Regions from separate parts of the Sodalis sp. RH21 genome, predicted to be linked through region 1. Evidence: riboswitches for the same ligand, from Rfam matches in the RefSeq annotation. Region 1 holds a riboswitch; the other holds the start of a gene.
What was found. A riboswitch is a leader RNA that binds a small molecule or an ion and turns the genes downstream of it on or off. The one in region 1 is predicted to bind cobalamin.

Region 1 (7,745 bases):
TGGAAGGCCTGCAGGTCAAGCGCGCGCGCTGCCGGGAAGCGGCGCAGCAGGGGTATGCCAATGCCACTGAATTAGCCGATTATCTGGTCGGCAAAGGGGTGCCATTTCGCGAAGCCCATCATATCGTCGGCGAGGCGGTGGTAGAGGCCATCCGCCAGGGTAAAGCGCTGGAGGCCCTGCCGCTGGCGGATTTGCAGGTGTTCAGCGCAGTGATTGCCGACGATGTCTATCCGATCCTGGCCCTGCAATCCTGCCTGGATAAACGCTCGGCCAAAGGCGGGGTGTCGCCGCAGCAGGTGGCTTACGCCATCACCGCGGCCAAAAACCGCCTGGCGTAACCCCAAATGTCAACGGCGGGCATTTATGCCCGCCGCTGATGTATTTATCGACTGCGACCAATCAGGCCGGTTGCAGCAAGAAGGCTTCCAGCTCTTCGCTGCCGCCGATATGGCGTCCGCCGATAAAGACCTGGGGCACGGTGGAACGGCCGGTAACGGCGCGCAGACTGACGGTGGTGGCGTCTTTGCCTAATGAAATTTCTTCATATTGAATGCCGTTGTCCCGCAGCATCTGCTTGGCTTTGGCGCAGAACGGGCAGCCGGGTTTGGTAAACAGCGATACGGATTCCTGAACTTTGCACTCCGGGGCCAGATAACACAGCATGGTATCGGCGTCGGAAACTTCGAACGGGTCGCCAGGCTTGTTCGGCTCAACGAACATTTTTTGCACTACGCCGTCGCGTACCAGCATGGAGTAACGCCATGAGCGCGGTCCAAAACCTAATTCGGCTTTTTCGACCAGCATACCCATGCCTTTGGTAAATTCGCCATTGCCGTCGGGAATAAACGTAATATGTTCCGCATTTTGATCGGCCTGCCAGGCGTTCATGACAAACGTATCGTTAACCGAAACACAAACGATACTATCCACGCCATGCTGATGGAACAAGCCGGCCAGCTCATTGTAACGGGGCAAATGGCTGGAGGAGCAGGTGGGCGTAAATGCTCCCGGCAGGGAGAACAGGATCACCGTTTTATTCTTGAAGATTTCGTCGGAAGTGATGTCGACCCAGCTGTCATTCTGGCGGGTATGAAAAACAACTGATGGAACTTTGTTACCTTCTTGACTGCTAAACATTCGAACCCCTTAATAGACAAGCAAAAAAAATATTACCAACAGCATGGCACACTGCGAGGTGCTTATTATTGATTTTAACTATTGATAGGGATAATCGTTGATTGCTATCCTATCTATCGACGCGAACTATCGCGGCATGGAGGAATTTAATGAATATTCGCGATCTTGAATATCTGGTGGCCTTGGCCGAGCATCGTCATTTTCGACGGGCCGCCGATGCCAGCCATGTAAGCCAGCCGACCCTCAGCGGTCAGATTCGCAAGCTGGAAGATGAACTGGGCGTCATGCTGCTTGAACGCACCAGCCGCAAGGTGTTGTTCACGCAGGCGGGCCTGCTGCTGGTGGATCAGGCGCGCACCGTGCTGCGGGAAGTGAAAATATTGCGTGAGATGGCCAGTCAGCAGGGAGAGTCCATGTCCGGGCCGCTGCATATAGGCCTGATCCCCACCGTCGGCCCCTACTTGCTGCCCCATATTATCCCGACGCTACATGAAACCTACCCCAAGCTGGAAATGTATCTGCACGAGGCGCAAACCAGCCAGCTGCTGCTACAGCTCGACAGCGGCAAGCTGGACTGCGCCATCCTGGCGCTGGTAAAAGAGTCCGAGCCCTTTATCGAAATTCCGCTGTTCGACGAGCCGCTGCAATTGGCGGTATATGCCAGCCATCCCTGGGCGGACCGCGAGCGTGTGCCGATGTCGGATCTGGCGGGCGAAAGGCTGCTGATGCTGGAAGACGGCCATTGCCTGCGCGATCAGGCCATGGGGTTCTGTTTCCAGGCCGGCGCCGATGAAGATACGCATTTCCGCGCCACCAGTCTGGAAACCCTGCGTAACATGGTGGCGGCGGGCAGCGGCATCACCTTGCTGCCGTCGCTGGCGGTGCCCAATGAGCGTAAACGCGATGGCGTTTGCTATATGCAGTGCTACAAGCCGGAGCCAAAGCGCACCATTGCGCTGGTCTATCGCCCAGGTTCCCCGCTGCGCGCGCGTTATGAGCAGCTCGCGGAATCCATTCGCATGCATATGCAGGCCTATATGGGCACCGATTTAAAAGAGGCGGTTTAACCCGTTCAACGCCGCTACGCGATAAGCTTCGGCCATCGTGGGGTAATTGAAGGTGGTATTGACGAAATAATCGATGGTATTGCCCGCACCTTTTTGCTCCATGATAGCCTGGCCGATATGGATGATTTCGGCGGCGCGCTCGCCAAAACAGTGTATGCCCAGGATTTGGCGGGTATCGCGGTGAAACAGCAGCTTCAGGCTGCCGACATTCATCCCGACGATTTGCGCGCGCGCCAGATGTTTAAACTGCGCCCGGCCCACTTCGTACGGCACCTTCAGCATGGTTAATTCTTGCTCGGTTTTCCCTACCGAGCTGATTTCCGGGATGGTGTAAATCCCGGTCGGAATATTTTCAATCAGCTGCACGTTGGCCTGGCCTTTAATAATCACCTGCGCGGCAATACGCCCCTGATCGTAAGCGGCGGACGCCAGGCTGGGATAACCGATGACATCGCCAACCGCATAAATATGCGTCAGGGCGGTCTGGTACATGCTATTGACTTTTATCAGCCCGCGGCCGTCGGCCTCCAGCCCTACGTTTTCCAGCGCCAGCGAATCGGTATTACCGGTGCGGCCGTTGGCATAAAGCAGGCAGTCCGCCCGCATCCGTTTGCCCGAGCGGAAATGGACCTCGACGCCGTCGGCGGTGCCTTCGATTTGCTCGAACTCTTCGTTATGGCGGATAACCACGCCGTTTTCCCAAAAATGGTAGGACAGCGCGTCCGACATCTCCTGATCCAGAAAGGCCAACAGCCGATCGCGGGTATTGATTAAATCCACTTTGACATTCATGCCGCGAAATATCGACGCGTATTCACAGCCGATCACGCCGGCGCCGTAAATGATGACATGCTGGGGATCGTGCTTGAGGTCCAGGATGGAGTCGCTGTCGTAAATCCGCGGGTGGGTGAAGTCCACATCCTGCGGGTGATAAGGCCGGGAACCGCAGGCGATGATGATATGCGCGGCGCTCAGGGTCTCGGAGGTATTGTCGGGGTAATGGATATTGAGCGTATGCGCATCCAGGAAACTGGCGTCGCCGGTAATAATCCGGCACTGGTTGCGTTCGTAAAATCCCTGCCGCATCCGGATCTGCTGCTTAATCACGTCGTCCGCATGATGTAAAATATCGGCAAAGCTGGGACGAGACACTCGCTCATCGCCGTTATACAGCGGATTTTGATTGAATTCGATGATGCGGCTTACCGCCTGGCGGAGCGCTTTTGACGGTATGGTCCCCCAATGGGTACAACCGCCGCCGACGCTATTGTAGCGTTCGATTACCGCAACGCGGGCGCCCTGTTTCGTCAGACCCATTGCCGCCCCTTCACCGCCCGGGCCGGAGCCGATGATCAAAGCATCATAGTCGTAATGTGGTTGCATAGCGGGCTAGCCTATTTTTATACAAAATCACAACGTTAAAGTAACATTGTAGACCGAATAACCCAATCTCCACCGGCCTTTTTATTACCTTTACGTGCCCTTACTTACCCTTGTTACGCTAAAATTCATAGTTTGTATCAACGCGGTTGCAACAAATTTTGTTATAGTGTTTCTTTTATGGGTTATGTGGGGCTGGGCAGAACTATGGGCGTCAGAGCGCAACAAAAAGAGCGAACCCGGCGTTCCCTTGTTGAGGCGGCATTTAGCCAGCTAAGCGCCGAGCGCAGCTTTGCCAGCCTGAGCCTGCGTGAAGTTGCCCGCGAAGCCGGTATTGCCCCCACCTCGTTTTATCGCCATTTTCGCGATGTGGACGAACTGGGGCTCACCATGGTGGACGAAAGCGGCCTGATGCTGCGTCAACTGATGCGCCAGGCCCGCCAGCGTATCGCCAAAGGCGGCAGCGTTATCCGCACGTCGGTTGCCACCTTTATGGAATTTATCGGCAACAATCCCAACGCGTTCCGTTTGTTACTGCGCGAGCGTTCCGGCACCTCCGCCGCATTCCGCGCCGCCGTCGCCCGTGAAATCCAGCATTTTATCGCCGAGCTCGCCGATTATCTTGAACTTGAAAACCATATGCCGCGCAGTTTTACCGAAGCGCAGGCCGAGGCGATGGTCATCATCGTCTTTAACGCCGGTGCGGAAGCGCTGGATGTGGACAACAATCAGCGCCGGCAGCTTGAGGAGCGCTTGGTATTACAGTTGCGGATGATTTCGAAAGGGGCGTTTTATTGGTATCGCCGGGAGCAGGAAAAGGCGACCGCCCTCTCTCTTGACGCAAGCAGGTAGGTAAATGATGACAAAACCCCTTGGTGAAACCGGCACCCTGTTACTGGCTTTGATTGCCGGCCTTTCGATTAATGGTTCCTTTTCGGCCTTATTCAGCTCCATCGTGCCTTTTTCCATTTTCCCGCTGATTTCGCTGGTGCTATCGGTGTACTGCTTGCACCATCATTACCACGACCGCGCCATGCCGCAGGGTTTTCCTTCGCTGGCGGCGGCCAGCTTCCTGCTGGGCCTGCTGATGTACAGCGCCATTATCCGCGTGGAGTACCCGGTCATCGGCTCCAATTTTGTCCCGGCAATCCTGGTGGTGGTCCTGGTGTTCTGGATTGGCCGCAGGCTGAAAACGGTGAGAAAGCTTAACCAGGACGGGGAACTGTAGGTTTCGCCTTTGCCCCCGGCAAGTATGCCCGGGGCGGCGGGAGCGTTAAATCAACGCGGGTTTTCCGCTGATATTTTTCGCGGTCAGCAGCACGCCGCATTCCATATGGCGGGTATAAGGGAATTGATCGAACAGCGCCAGCCGCTCGATATCATGGCTTGCGCCAAGGGTTGCCAAATTGCGGCACAGGGACTCGGGGTTGCAGGAAATATACAAAATACGCGGATAAGCCTGCACCAGCTTCACCGTGGCGTCGTCCAACCCGCTGCGCGGCGGATCGATAAAGATAGTCTCGCAGCGGTAGCTCGCCAGATCGATATCCTTCAGGCGGGTAAACTCCCGCACCCCCTGCATGGCCTGGGTGAATTCTTCCGCCGACATGCGGATAATACGCACGTTATCGATGCGGTTGGCTGCAATATTAAACTGGGCGGCTTCAACCGACGGTTTGGCGATTTCCGTGGCCAGCACCCGCTCGAAATTACGCGCCAGGGCCAGCGAAAAATTGCCGTTGCCGCAATATAATTCCAGTAAATCCCCCTGCGCGCCTTGCGTGGCGGACAGCGCCCACTCCAGCATCTGGATATTCACCGCGGCGTTGGGCTGGGTAAAGCTGTTTTCAATTTGCCGATAAATCAGCTCCCGGCCGGCAACCGGCAAACGCTCATCCACATAATCCCGATCCAGGCAAATCTTGGTCTTGGTGGCGCGGCCGATCAGATTTACCGCAAAACCCTGCTCCCGTAGCGCAGCGCGCAGAGAGCCGGCGTGTTCGCGCCATTCATCGTCCAACGGCCGGTGATAAATCAGCGTAATCACCGCCTCGCCGCTCATCGCCGTAAGATAATCGAGCTGGAATAATTTACGGCGCAGCACTTCGGACGAACGCAGCACGTCCATCATGGCCACCATCAGCCGATTGATCAACTCGCTGCCAGGGGCGAAATGATCGATACGAATCCGCTCCTTGGTTTGTTGATCGAACATGATGTGATAGAGATCCTGCTCCTCATGCCACACCCGGAATTCGGCGCGCATGCGGTAGTGCTGCGCCGGTGAACGAAAAATTTCCACTGCCGGGGCCTGGAACGCCGCCATCATCTCCGTCAGCCGCGCGGCTTTCTCCGCCAGTTGGTTTTCATATAATTCGATTGGCAGCGTGGTCATGATATTTTCTCGTTGATATTCGCTTTTATTATCCAATGGCGGGGAATTGTAGGGAGTAAACCGCTAAAGTCCAGCGCCACAAGCATGTTCGTGTTTATAAAGAGTTTGTTAATTAGCGTTATAGACATTGTTATCTCTTTGATTGTAGGATTATCGCCCGGTCTCATGTGAGTTAAAAGGGAATCCAGTTCAAGCTGGAGCTGACGCGCAGCGGTAAGGGGAGTTCAGGGCGATTGCGTAAGCAGACACTGTCTTTTTGATGGGAAGTCGTCGCCTGGTGCCTACTACGCACATCCCAAGCCCGAAAACCTGCCGGTATTTCGTCGCAATATTCATGTTTATCGCGTGCTATTCAACATGAGACCTGCGGCATCCTGTCCTATTATTTGGATGCTATCATAATGTTTAAAACGAAAAATACCGTGCTGGTGGCGCTGTCCGTCACGGCATTCTCTGGGTGGGCGCAGGATAACGATACCCAAAACAGCCGTTCAGAGGCGATGGTCGTTTCCGCCAACCGTTTCCCCCAACCGGTTTCATCGGTGCTGGCCCCTAACAGCGTTATTACCCGTGATGATATCGACCGCGGCCAAATTAAATCGGTGGCCGAAGCGCTCGGCCGCCTGCCGGGGGTGGATATCGCCCAATATGGCGGCCTGGGACAGCAAAGCTCCCTGTTTATCCGCGGTAGCAACTCCAGCCACGCTTTAGTATTGATTGACGGCGTCAGGATGAATCAGGCCGGCATCTCCGGTTCTTCCGATCTCAGCCAAATCCCCATCTCCCTGGTACAGCGTATTGAATATATCCGCGGCCCGCGTTCGGCGGTGTACGGATCGGATGCCATCGGCGGCGTGGTCAATATCATTACCACCCGCGAACAGCCGGGAACCACGCTAAGCGCCGGCATGGGGTCCCATGGTTACCAGACATATGACGGGTCCACCCAGCAAAAACTCGGGGACGATACCACCGCCACCGTCGCCGGTAACTATACCTACACCCATGGCTTTGATGTGAAAGCGAATATGCCGGATAACTATGGCGATCCCGCGCAGCCGGATCGCGACGGCTTTATGAGCAAGGCGCTGTTCGCCTCGCTGGATCATAACTTTAATGAACAGTTCAGCGGTTTTGCCCGCGCTTATGGTTATGACAACCGCAGCGGTTATGACGGCACTTTTGGCTATAACGATCCGGCTCATTACGATGCGCTGGCCGATACCCGCCAGCTCTATAGCCGCAACTACGACACCGGATTGCGTTTCCAGGAAGGTATTTATGCTTCCCAGCTGATTTTCAGCTACAACCACACGCAGGACTATAATTACGATCCAAAATATGGCCCGTATTCGGCGTCCGCCACCCTCGACGATTCCAAACAGTACAATGTGCAATGGGGCAATACGCTGCAAGTAGCGCATGGCACCGCCAGCGCCGGGGTAGACTGGCAAAAACAAACCACCGAACCCGGCACAGGCTATCTGGCCGACGGCTATGAGCAGCGCAATACCGGGCTGTATGCCACGACACAGCAGCTTTTCGGCCCGGTCACGCTGGAGGGGGCGGTACGGGGCGATGATAATTCACAGTTCGGCTGGCACGGCACCTGGCAAACCAGTGCCGCCTGGGAGTTTATCGAAGGCTACCGGTTGATCGGCTCCTATGGCACGGCCTATAAAGGGCCCAATCTCAGCCAGCTTTATAGCGGGTTTGGCGGCAATAAAGATTTGAACCCCGAAGAGAGCAAGCAGTGGGAAGGCGGG
Region 2 (7,745 bases), 2.8 Mb from region 1:
CGACCGACTCAGGCTTGACGATATTCATGGGAGAATCCGGCGTGATAAAGTTTGGAGTAATGATATTCATCGCCCAGGAAGGCCCCCACCATGATAAGCGCCGTCTTGCCGATCCCCGCCGCGCGCACTTTGCCGGCGATATCCGTTAACGTGCCGCGCACGGTTTTTTCTTCCGGCCAGGTCGCCTTGAAGATCACCGCCGCCGGCGTGTCGGCGGGATAACCGCCGTCGATCAACCGCTGCGCCACCCGATCGATGGCCTGCACCGACAGAAAAATGGCCATCGAGGTGCGATGCGCGGCAAAGGCTTCCAGCGATTCCAGCTCCGGCGTGGGCGTGCGCCCTGCCATGCGGGTGATAATCAGGCTTTGCGACACTTCCGGCACCGTATACTCCACCCCCAGCTGCGCCGCCGCGCCGAGAAACGCGCTGACGCCAGGCACGGTGCTAAAACCGATATCCCGGCCGCCCAGTTCTTCGATTTGTTCGCGGATGGAGCCGTATAGGGATAAATCCCCGGTTTGCAGCCGCACGACCAGTTTGCCGTCGGCTATGCCCTGCGTCATATGGCCGATAATCTGCTGCAAATTGAGGCCGGCGCTGTCATAACGGTCCGCATCCGGTTTGCAATAGTCCAGCAGGGCGGGATTAATCAGCGAACCGGCGTAAATCACCACGTCCGCCTGGCATAACAGCCGGTAGCCTTTTAGGGTGATTAATTCCCGGTCACCCGGTCCGGCGCCTACAAACCAGACCAGCCGGCGGTCAAAGGGCTCTGTCATTCGTGTTCTCCTTGTGACAGGAAATAATAAAAGCGGGATTGTTAGGTTTAAAAAAGTGTCCGCTGCCAAGTCCGGTCAGCGCGGAGACCTGCATCTGAATACAGTCCGCCGCGCCAAAACCGCCCATCGCCAGGCACCGCAACGCTTCGTTAAGGTTTTCCAATAAAATCAGGTTAATCACCAGGCGGCCGCCGGGTAACAGCAACGCCCCGGCCCAGCGGATAATCTGTTGCAGATTGCCCCCGCTGCCGCCGATAAACACCGCGTCAGCCCGCACCGCCACGGGCAGCGGCGCCTCGCCGGCCAGGATATCCACGCGCGTCAGATTGAAGCGATCGCAGTTTTGGCGGATCAGCGCCAGCGCCTCCGGGTTGCGCTCGATGGCCACCACCCGCAGATGGGGATAACGGCAGGCGGCCTCAATGCCGACGCTGCCGGTGCCCGCGCCCACGTCAATCAACACCCCCGCCTGCGCCAGCTCCAGCCGTTCGAGGGATATCAGGCGCACCTCGCGTTTGGTCATCGGCACCGGGCCGCGGATAAATTCTTCATCTCTCATCAAGGATCACCACTACGTTCATTGCATAATGCGGCGCGACCTGTGCGGGGGACAGCCGGTGGATGCGCTCATCGGGATAGGACAGGTTTTCGCCGATAATCATGGTGCGGCGCAGGCCGCGTATCAGAATCTGCCTGGCTATTTCATAGGGGCCGATCCGGTCGTCGGTAACCATGGCCACCTTGGGATGCATCAGCAAAAAATCAAAATCCGGCGCGCGGCCGTGGCTGCTGGTGAGATAGGCATCATTCATCGACAGCGCCAGGCGAGAAAACAGGTATTGCGCCGCGCTAATGCCCGGTACGATTTGCAACCGGCCGGGGGCCAGGCGGCGGCTGAGATAATCGCCGATGCCGTACAACAGCGGGTCCCCCGAAGCCAGCACCACCACGGCCCGTTCTCCCTGCTGCGCCAACCAGCCGGCCAGCTCCGCCAGGGCGCCGAGCGGCCGTTTTTCCCCGGAGAAATCCGGGAAGCAGTCTAATTGCCGCGGGCTGCCGACCAGCACCGCGCACTGGTCGATCAGGCGCCTGGCGCGCGCAACCAGATAATCACTGTCCCCCGGGCCAAGGCCGACCACGCTTACCGCGGGCGCCGCTCCATGCCGGTTCATCGAAACGCCGCCGTCAATTCCGCCACCGGGCGGCTGCTGCCCAGCACCTGCTGGTCAAACGAAAACAGCAGCGCGTCGCAGGCCGGCGGCTGGGCGGAGAATCGCAGCAGTTCCGCCATGCGTTCCCCCACGCGCCGGGCGATGGCCGGATAGACCCGCTGCCAGCCGGCCGCGTCGATCAGCGCCATCGCCTCTTCGGTAGTGACGCAGGCCGCCACTTGATGCATCAGGACGTGGGGGGCATCGCATAAGGCCAGCCAGGCAATCAGGGTTTCCATGCGCCCGTCGGCGATATGGCTGTGGGTGTGGAAAATGCCCGCGGCCACTTTGACCAGCTTGCCGAAGTGGCCCACCATCAACACCTGCCTGAAGCCCAGGCGCTCGGTCTCTTTGAGCATATAGCCGACAAAGTTGCTCATAGTGACAACGTAACGTGAATCGATGTTCAATTGCTCCTGCACAAAGCGCTCGCCATGATTGCCTGGCACCAGAATCACCCGTTCCATACCCTCGGCGCGTTTCATGCCCAGCTCCAGCGACAGCGAGCTTTTCCAGCTCTCCTCCGACATCGGCGTCACGATGCCGGTAGTGCCGATAATGGAGATGCCGCCCAGAATGCCCAGCCGGGAGTTATAGGTTTTGCGCGCCCGGGCTTCTCCTTCCGGGGCGAAAATTTCCACGTCCGCGCCGCGTTCCGGGCCAATGGCCTCGCGCACCGCCGTTTCGATGGTGTGGCGCGGGGTTTTATTAATCGCCGCCTGGCCGATATCCAGCCCGATGCCGTTACGGGTAATCCGCCCGACGCCCACGCCGCCGTCGATGGTGATGGCGGTATCGGGGCGCAGCTTGACCCGGGCGAAAATCATCATGCCGTCGGTGGCGTCGATATCGTCACCGCCGTCCTTGCGGATGCCGGCCGTGGCCTCGCCCGGACTTATCAGCGGCAGCTCCACGTTCAGGCGCAGCGTCACGCCGGAGGGGGTGACGATGGAGACGTTGTCAATCACCTGCTGGCGCAGCAGCATCAGGGCGGCGACTTTGGCCGCCGCGGTCGCGCACGATCCGGTGGTGTAGCCTTTGCGCAACGCTTTGCCGTTATACCAAACCACGTCTTCCATCACGCCTCCCGCAGTTGATAAAGAATGGCGTTGATAATGGCGGCGGCGATATTGCTGCCGCCTTTGCGGCCCAGGGCGGCGATACAGGTCAGCGCGCTGTCGGCCAGGGCCTGTTTGGACTCGCTGGCGCCGACAAAACCTACCGGCACCCCGATCACGCCTTCAGGCGTCTCGCCGGTGGCGGCGCAGTGTTCCAGCAAACGAAACAGCGCGGTGGGAGCGTTGCCGAACACAAACAGGCGTTTGCCCGGCTCGCGCATCGCCCGATCCACCGCCGCCATGGAGCGGGTAACCCCCTGCTCGCGCGCCTGCGCCGCCACGGCCGGATCGGCGATAAAGCAGCGGATATCGCAGCCCAGGCGGGCCAGATCGGTTTTGTTGATGCCCGACAGCGCCATGGTGGTATCGGTATAAAGGGTGCAGCCCTGGCGCAACGTATCGGCGATGCGCTGCGGCGCGCCGGCCGAGAAATGCAAAATATCCAGCCAGTCGAAATCCGCGCTGGTATGAATGGCGCGCAGGATGATTTTTTCCTGCCAGATATCCTGGAAGCGAAACCCGGGGCGCTCCCGGGCGATAATCCCGCGGATAATGTCAAAGCTGGCGCTTTCGATTTGCTGTGGTTGCTTGATATAGCTCATTCGCGTTTCGGCTCCGGGCATACGCCCTGTTAAAGTAGGCCCGGTAAACCCGGCAGGCACATCGCCGCCAGGGTCAGGGCGGACGCCACATACATCAAACGGATACTGGCGGTGATATCCTCCAGGCCGATATCGCGCCGCGCCTCGCCGATCCAGGGCTTTTCCACCCGTTCATTAAAATAGGTGTTCGGCCCGCCCAGCCTGACGCCCAGCGCGCCGGCCACGGTGGCTTCCGACCAGGCGCAATTAGGACTTTTATGCTGGTAGCGATCGCGCCAGCCGATGCGCCAGGCGTTGCGCCCGTCCAGCCGCAGCACCCAGGCCGCCAGCGCGAGCATCACCCACCCCAGGCGCGCAGGCAGCCAGTTGGCCGCATCGTCCAGCCGCGCCGATACGCAGCCGATGGCCCGGTATTTCGGCGTGCGGTAGCCCACCATGGAATCAAGGGTGTTAACCGCCTTATAGGCCATCGCCAGGGGGACGCCGCCGATAAACAGCCAAAACAGCGGCGCGATAACCCCGTCGACGCTGTTCTCCGCCACCGTTTCCACCACCGCGCGCATAATTTGCGGCCGCGTCAGGTTTTGCGTGTCGCGCCCGACGATATAAGAAAGCTGGCGGCGCGATTCTTCCAGGGTGCCCGCCCGCAGCGCGTGGTAGACCGCCATGGCCGCATCCCGCAGGCAGCGGGTGGCCAGCAGGGTATAGGTCAGCCACGCTTCGGCCAGCCAATGCAACCAGGGATTGAACGCCAGGAGTTTGAGCAGCGCGGCGGTGGCCAGCCAGGTGGCGCCGACCACCGCCACCCACAGCACGGCGCCGCCGATATAGAGCGCGCGTTCGCTGCGGCAACAGCGGCGGACCCCACGCTGGGCGACGGTAATGGCATGGCCAATCCAGCGTACCGGATGCGGCCAGTGCGGCGGATCCCCCAGCCATAAATCCAGCAAATAGCCGACGATAAAGGCGCTGATGCTCATAACTGCGCACATCCTTTGTCCAGCCAGCGGCGCAGCAATGCCGGACGCTGATAAAAGTGCACATGCAGGTAGCTGGCCAGGATATGGTCATCGCCGTATCCGCCGAACCAGCGCTTGACCTCGCCGCCGGAAGTGGTTTTATTCAGGGTAAACAGCGGGGTTTCGTCGGTAATATATTCGGAGTGATGGAATTCATGGCCGCGCAGGGTTTCCCCGCGCGCCCCCAGCAGATTGTCGCACAGCGCTTCCCCCTCGCAGTAGCCAAAGCGCTTAAGACCTTCGCTCATGCGGCTGGTACCGCGCAGCAGGCCGACCATGGAAAACGACCGCCCCGCGCGATCTTCCAGCGCTTTGCCTAAATACATCAAGCCGCCGCATTCCGCGTAGATCGCCGTTCCGCTGTTGCCGGCGCGCAGCAGCGAGGCCCGCATGGCGCGGTTATCCGCCAGTTGTTCGGCAAAGATTTCGGGAAACCCGCCGCCGATATAGACCATCTGGCAGCGCGGCAGCCCGCTATCGCGCAGCGGGCTGAATGGGACGATGTTCACGCCGATATCCCGCAGCAGCTGGAGGTTGTCGGGATAATAAAAATGGAATGCTTCGTCTTTGGCCAGCGCCAGCGTCAATCGCCGATAGCGCGGGTCCCGGGGGGGATCGGGTAAATGGCCGGCGGCCGGGCGGCAGTCGGCCACCGCCAGCAGCCGGTCGAGATCGATATGGCGTTCGACGCAGGCGGCCAACTGGTCCCATTGGGATTCGAGGCGGTGGCTCTCCTGCGACGGGATCAGGCCCAAATGCCGCGACGGCAGTTCCCAGTCCTTGAGCGGCGGCAGATAGCCCAGCACCGGCAGATCGCAATAACGGGTAATGGCATTTTTGATTAGGGTAAAATGATGTTCGGAAGCCACGCGGTTAACGATAATACCGACAATGTTAACGGCGGGATCAAACAGTTGAAAACCGAGCACCGTGGCCGCCGCCGACGTGGACACCGCCTTGCCGTCGATAATCAGCACCACCGGCACGCCCAGCTGTTTGGCCAGCGCCGCGCTGCTGCACGCGCCGTCGTCCCCCAGCCCGTCGTACAGCCCCATCACGCCTTCGATAATACCGATATCGGCCTGGGCGAGGTGCCGGGTGAATAAGCCGCAAAGCGTATCCGGCGCCAGCATATAGGCATCCAGATTGTGCGAGGGAATGCCGCTGACCGCCTGGTGCCAGCCGGTATCGATATAGTCCGGCCCGCATTTGAACGGCTGTGCCCGCTGGCCGCGCAGCGCCAGCGCGCGCAGCAGCCCGAGGGTAAGCAATGTTTTTCCTGTCCCGCTTTGCGCGCCGCCGATGAGTATCGCTTTCATCATCATCCCGTTATGCCTGGGGGAAGCGAGCGGGATTGTCATAAGCAATGGCGGTGGGGCATCCTGCAACCCAGCGGCACTGTTAGGACAACCCTCTTCCCTCCGAAGGAGTTGTGTCCGAGCCCGTCGGGCTACGTATTATCAGGCAGGTCTTCTGGCTGAGCGTCATCCTCCTCCGGCCCTTCCCAATCGATAGCGATCAGTGGTAACTCCGGATTTGTCGGCATTACAGCAGCGGGGGCTGCGGAGGATTTTCACCTCCTTCCCTGACGGCCTTGCGGCGCGTTTGACCTGATAACAATTATTTTTTACTAATCTAAAGTATCTATGGGAAATATACCCCGTATTGGATCAAAAAAAATGTCTGCGAGCAGCGCTTTGATTGAAATTTATTGCCACAGGATAACACTTTTTAGCTATTGGAAATTAGCCAATCCTGTAGCATAGGTCATCAGGGAGCATTTTCCGGGGATTGGAAGATAACATAAAATAGCGTTGGCTAAATGAGAGAAATGAGATCCCGATCGTCGGGAAATAATGCTTACGCGGGAAAATGTCTTCACGAGGAATAAAATGATTAATTTCGCTGCAGCGCGATATTTTTATTTATGCTGATATCGGGAGACGCCAGGCGCTGTTCGCGATAGGCCTGCGGAGTAATACGATAGGCCTGGCGAAATACTTTGCAAAAATAGCTGGCTTGGGAAAAACCGAGATTGCGGGCGATGACGGCGATCGACCAGTCGCTTTGTTCCAGCATCTGGAGCGCGCTTTGCATACGCTGCTGATTGACATAGGCATTAAAACCAATACCTTGGTATTTTTTAAATAATTTACTGAAATAATAAGGGCTTAGATAGACCATGGCCGCCACGTCCTCCAGACGCAGGTCCTCGGAGTAATGGCTGTCGATGTAACGCAGGGCCTTTTTCATTTTGCTGTCGTGCTGGCTGGGGATAGCCACCCGCCGCTCAGCGTTGGTCGGGGCATGCTCTTTAATCACCACGAAATCACGCTGCTGTTTTAGATAGTTATCGACGATTATCTTCAGCAGCTCGGCGGAAGACAGCAAGCGGTCGTAGTTAATTACCGGAATTTTTTCGAAATTTTCGGTAAATTGGAAATCCTGCCGCCAGGCATAAGAGCTGCATTCCTGCACTTCGGGCAGTTGAACGGTATCATGCAACCGCACCTGGCCGCACAGGACGAAGCCGACCAAATGGCCGCCAATCACCAGGGGAATGGAAAAGTCGGTCAAGCCGGCGTGACAGCGGTAGATACAAGGCTGGTTGGATTTGGATGCCTCCAGGCCCCCGCAGCGATCGCTCATGCGGCAACGGCGGCTCATTTCAGGATCTTGGCGCATGAGTTGGCAAAAAGGAGTGAAATGATATAAATCCGATACCTCTTCACCATGAATATTCACCACCACAACCGCCAAACTGGTGGCGTTTGCGAAGTCCCGCGCGATTTTATTAATCAGCTCTGAATCCATAAAATTATCGGAATTCATATTAGGCCCTCTCGCGCTTTACTTATTTTTAATAAATCAGTAACAAAAAAGATATATTTCATCTGATCGTCACGTACGGGTGAAAGATGCAGCGATAACGACTTAATATCTTACAACTAGCCAAAATATACCCTGTCATCTCTCCAAAAATTATCTTAAAGCTACTGCGGATTTAATCATT

Region 2: another riboswitch for cobalamin. It lies ahead of ACL2XP_RS12760 (cobyrinate a,c-diamide synthase); the one in region 1 lies ahead of btuB (TonB-dependent vitamin B12 receptor BtuB).

What each region holds. Positions count from the first base shown of each region.
Region 1 is NZ_CP178732.1:5,958,967-5,966,711, forward strand. Features, by position in the region: gene argH (argininosuccinate lyase) at 1-338, shown strand, start outside; gene ACL2XP_RS27535 (glutathione peroxidase) at 400-1,137, opposite strand; gene oxyR (DNA-binding transcriptional regulator OxyR) at 1,287-2,204, shown strand; gene sthA (Si-specific NAD(P)(+) transhydrogenase) at 2,187-3,587, opposite strand; gene fabR (HTH-type transcriptional repressor FabR) at 3,792-4,436, shown strand; gene ACL2XP_RS27555 (YijD family membrane protein) at 4,441-4,812, shown strand; gene trmA (tRNA (uridine(54)-C5)-methyltransferase TrmA) at 4,858-5,979, opposite strand; cobalamin riboswitch at 6,121-6,311, shown strand; gene btuB (TonB-dependent vitamin B12 receptor BtuB) at 6,381-7,745, shown strand, end outside.
Region 2 is NZ_CP178732.1:2,779,491-2,787,235, reverse strand. Features, by position in the region: gene cbiG (cobalt-precorrin 5A hydrolase) at 1-28, opposite strand, end outside; gene ACL2XP_RS12790 (cobalt-precorrin-4 methyltransferase) at 9-782, opposite strand; gene ACL2XP_RS12785 (decarboxylating cobalt-precorrin-6B (C(15))-methyltransferase) at 766-1,341, opposite strand; gene ACL2XP_RS12780 (cobalt-precorrin-7 (C(5))-methyltransferase) at 1,331-1,954, opposite strand; gene cbiD (cobalt-precorrin-5B (C(1))-methyltransferase CbiD) at 1,951-3,072, opposite strand; gene ACL2XP_RS12770 (cobalt-precorrin-8 methylmutase) at 3,072-3,713, opposite strand; gene cbiB (adenosylcobinamide-phosphate synthase CbiB) at 3,743-4,693, opposite strand; gene ACL2XP_RS12760 (cobyrinate a,c-diamide synthase) at 4,690-6,051, opposite strand; cobalamin riboswitch at 6,178-6,361, opposite strand; gene pocR (transcriptional regulator PocR) at 6,629-7,564, opposite strand.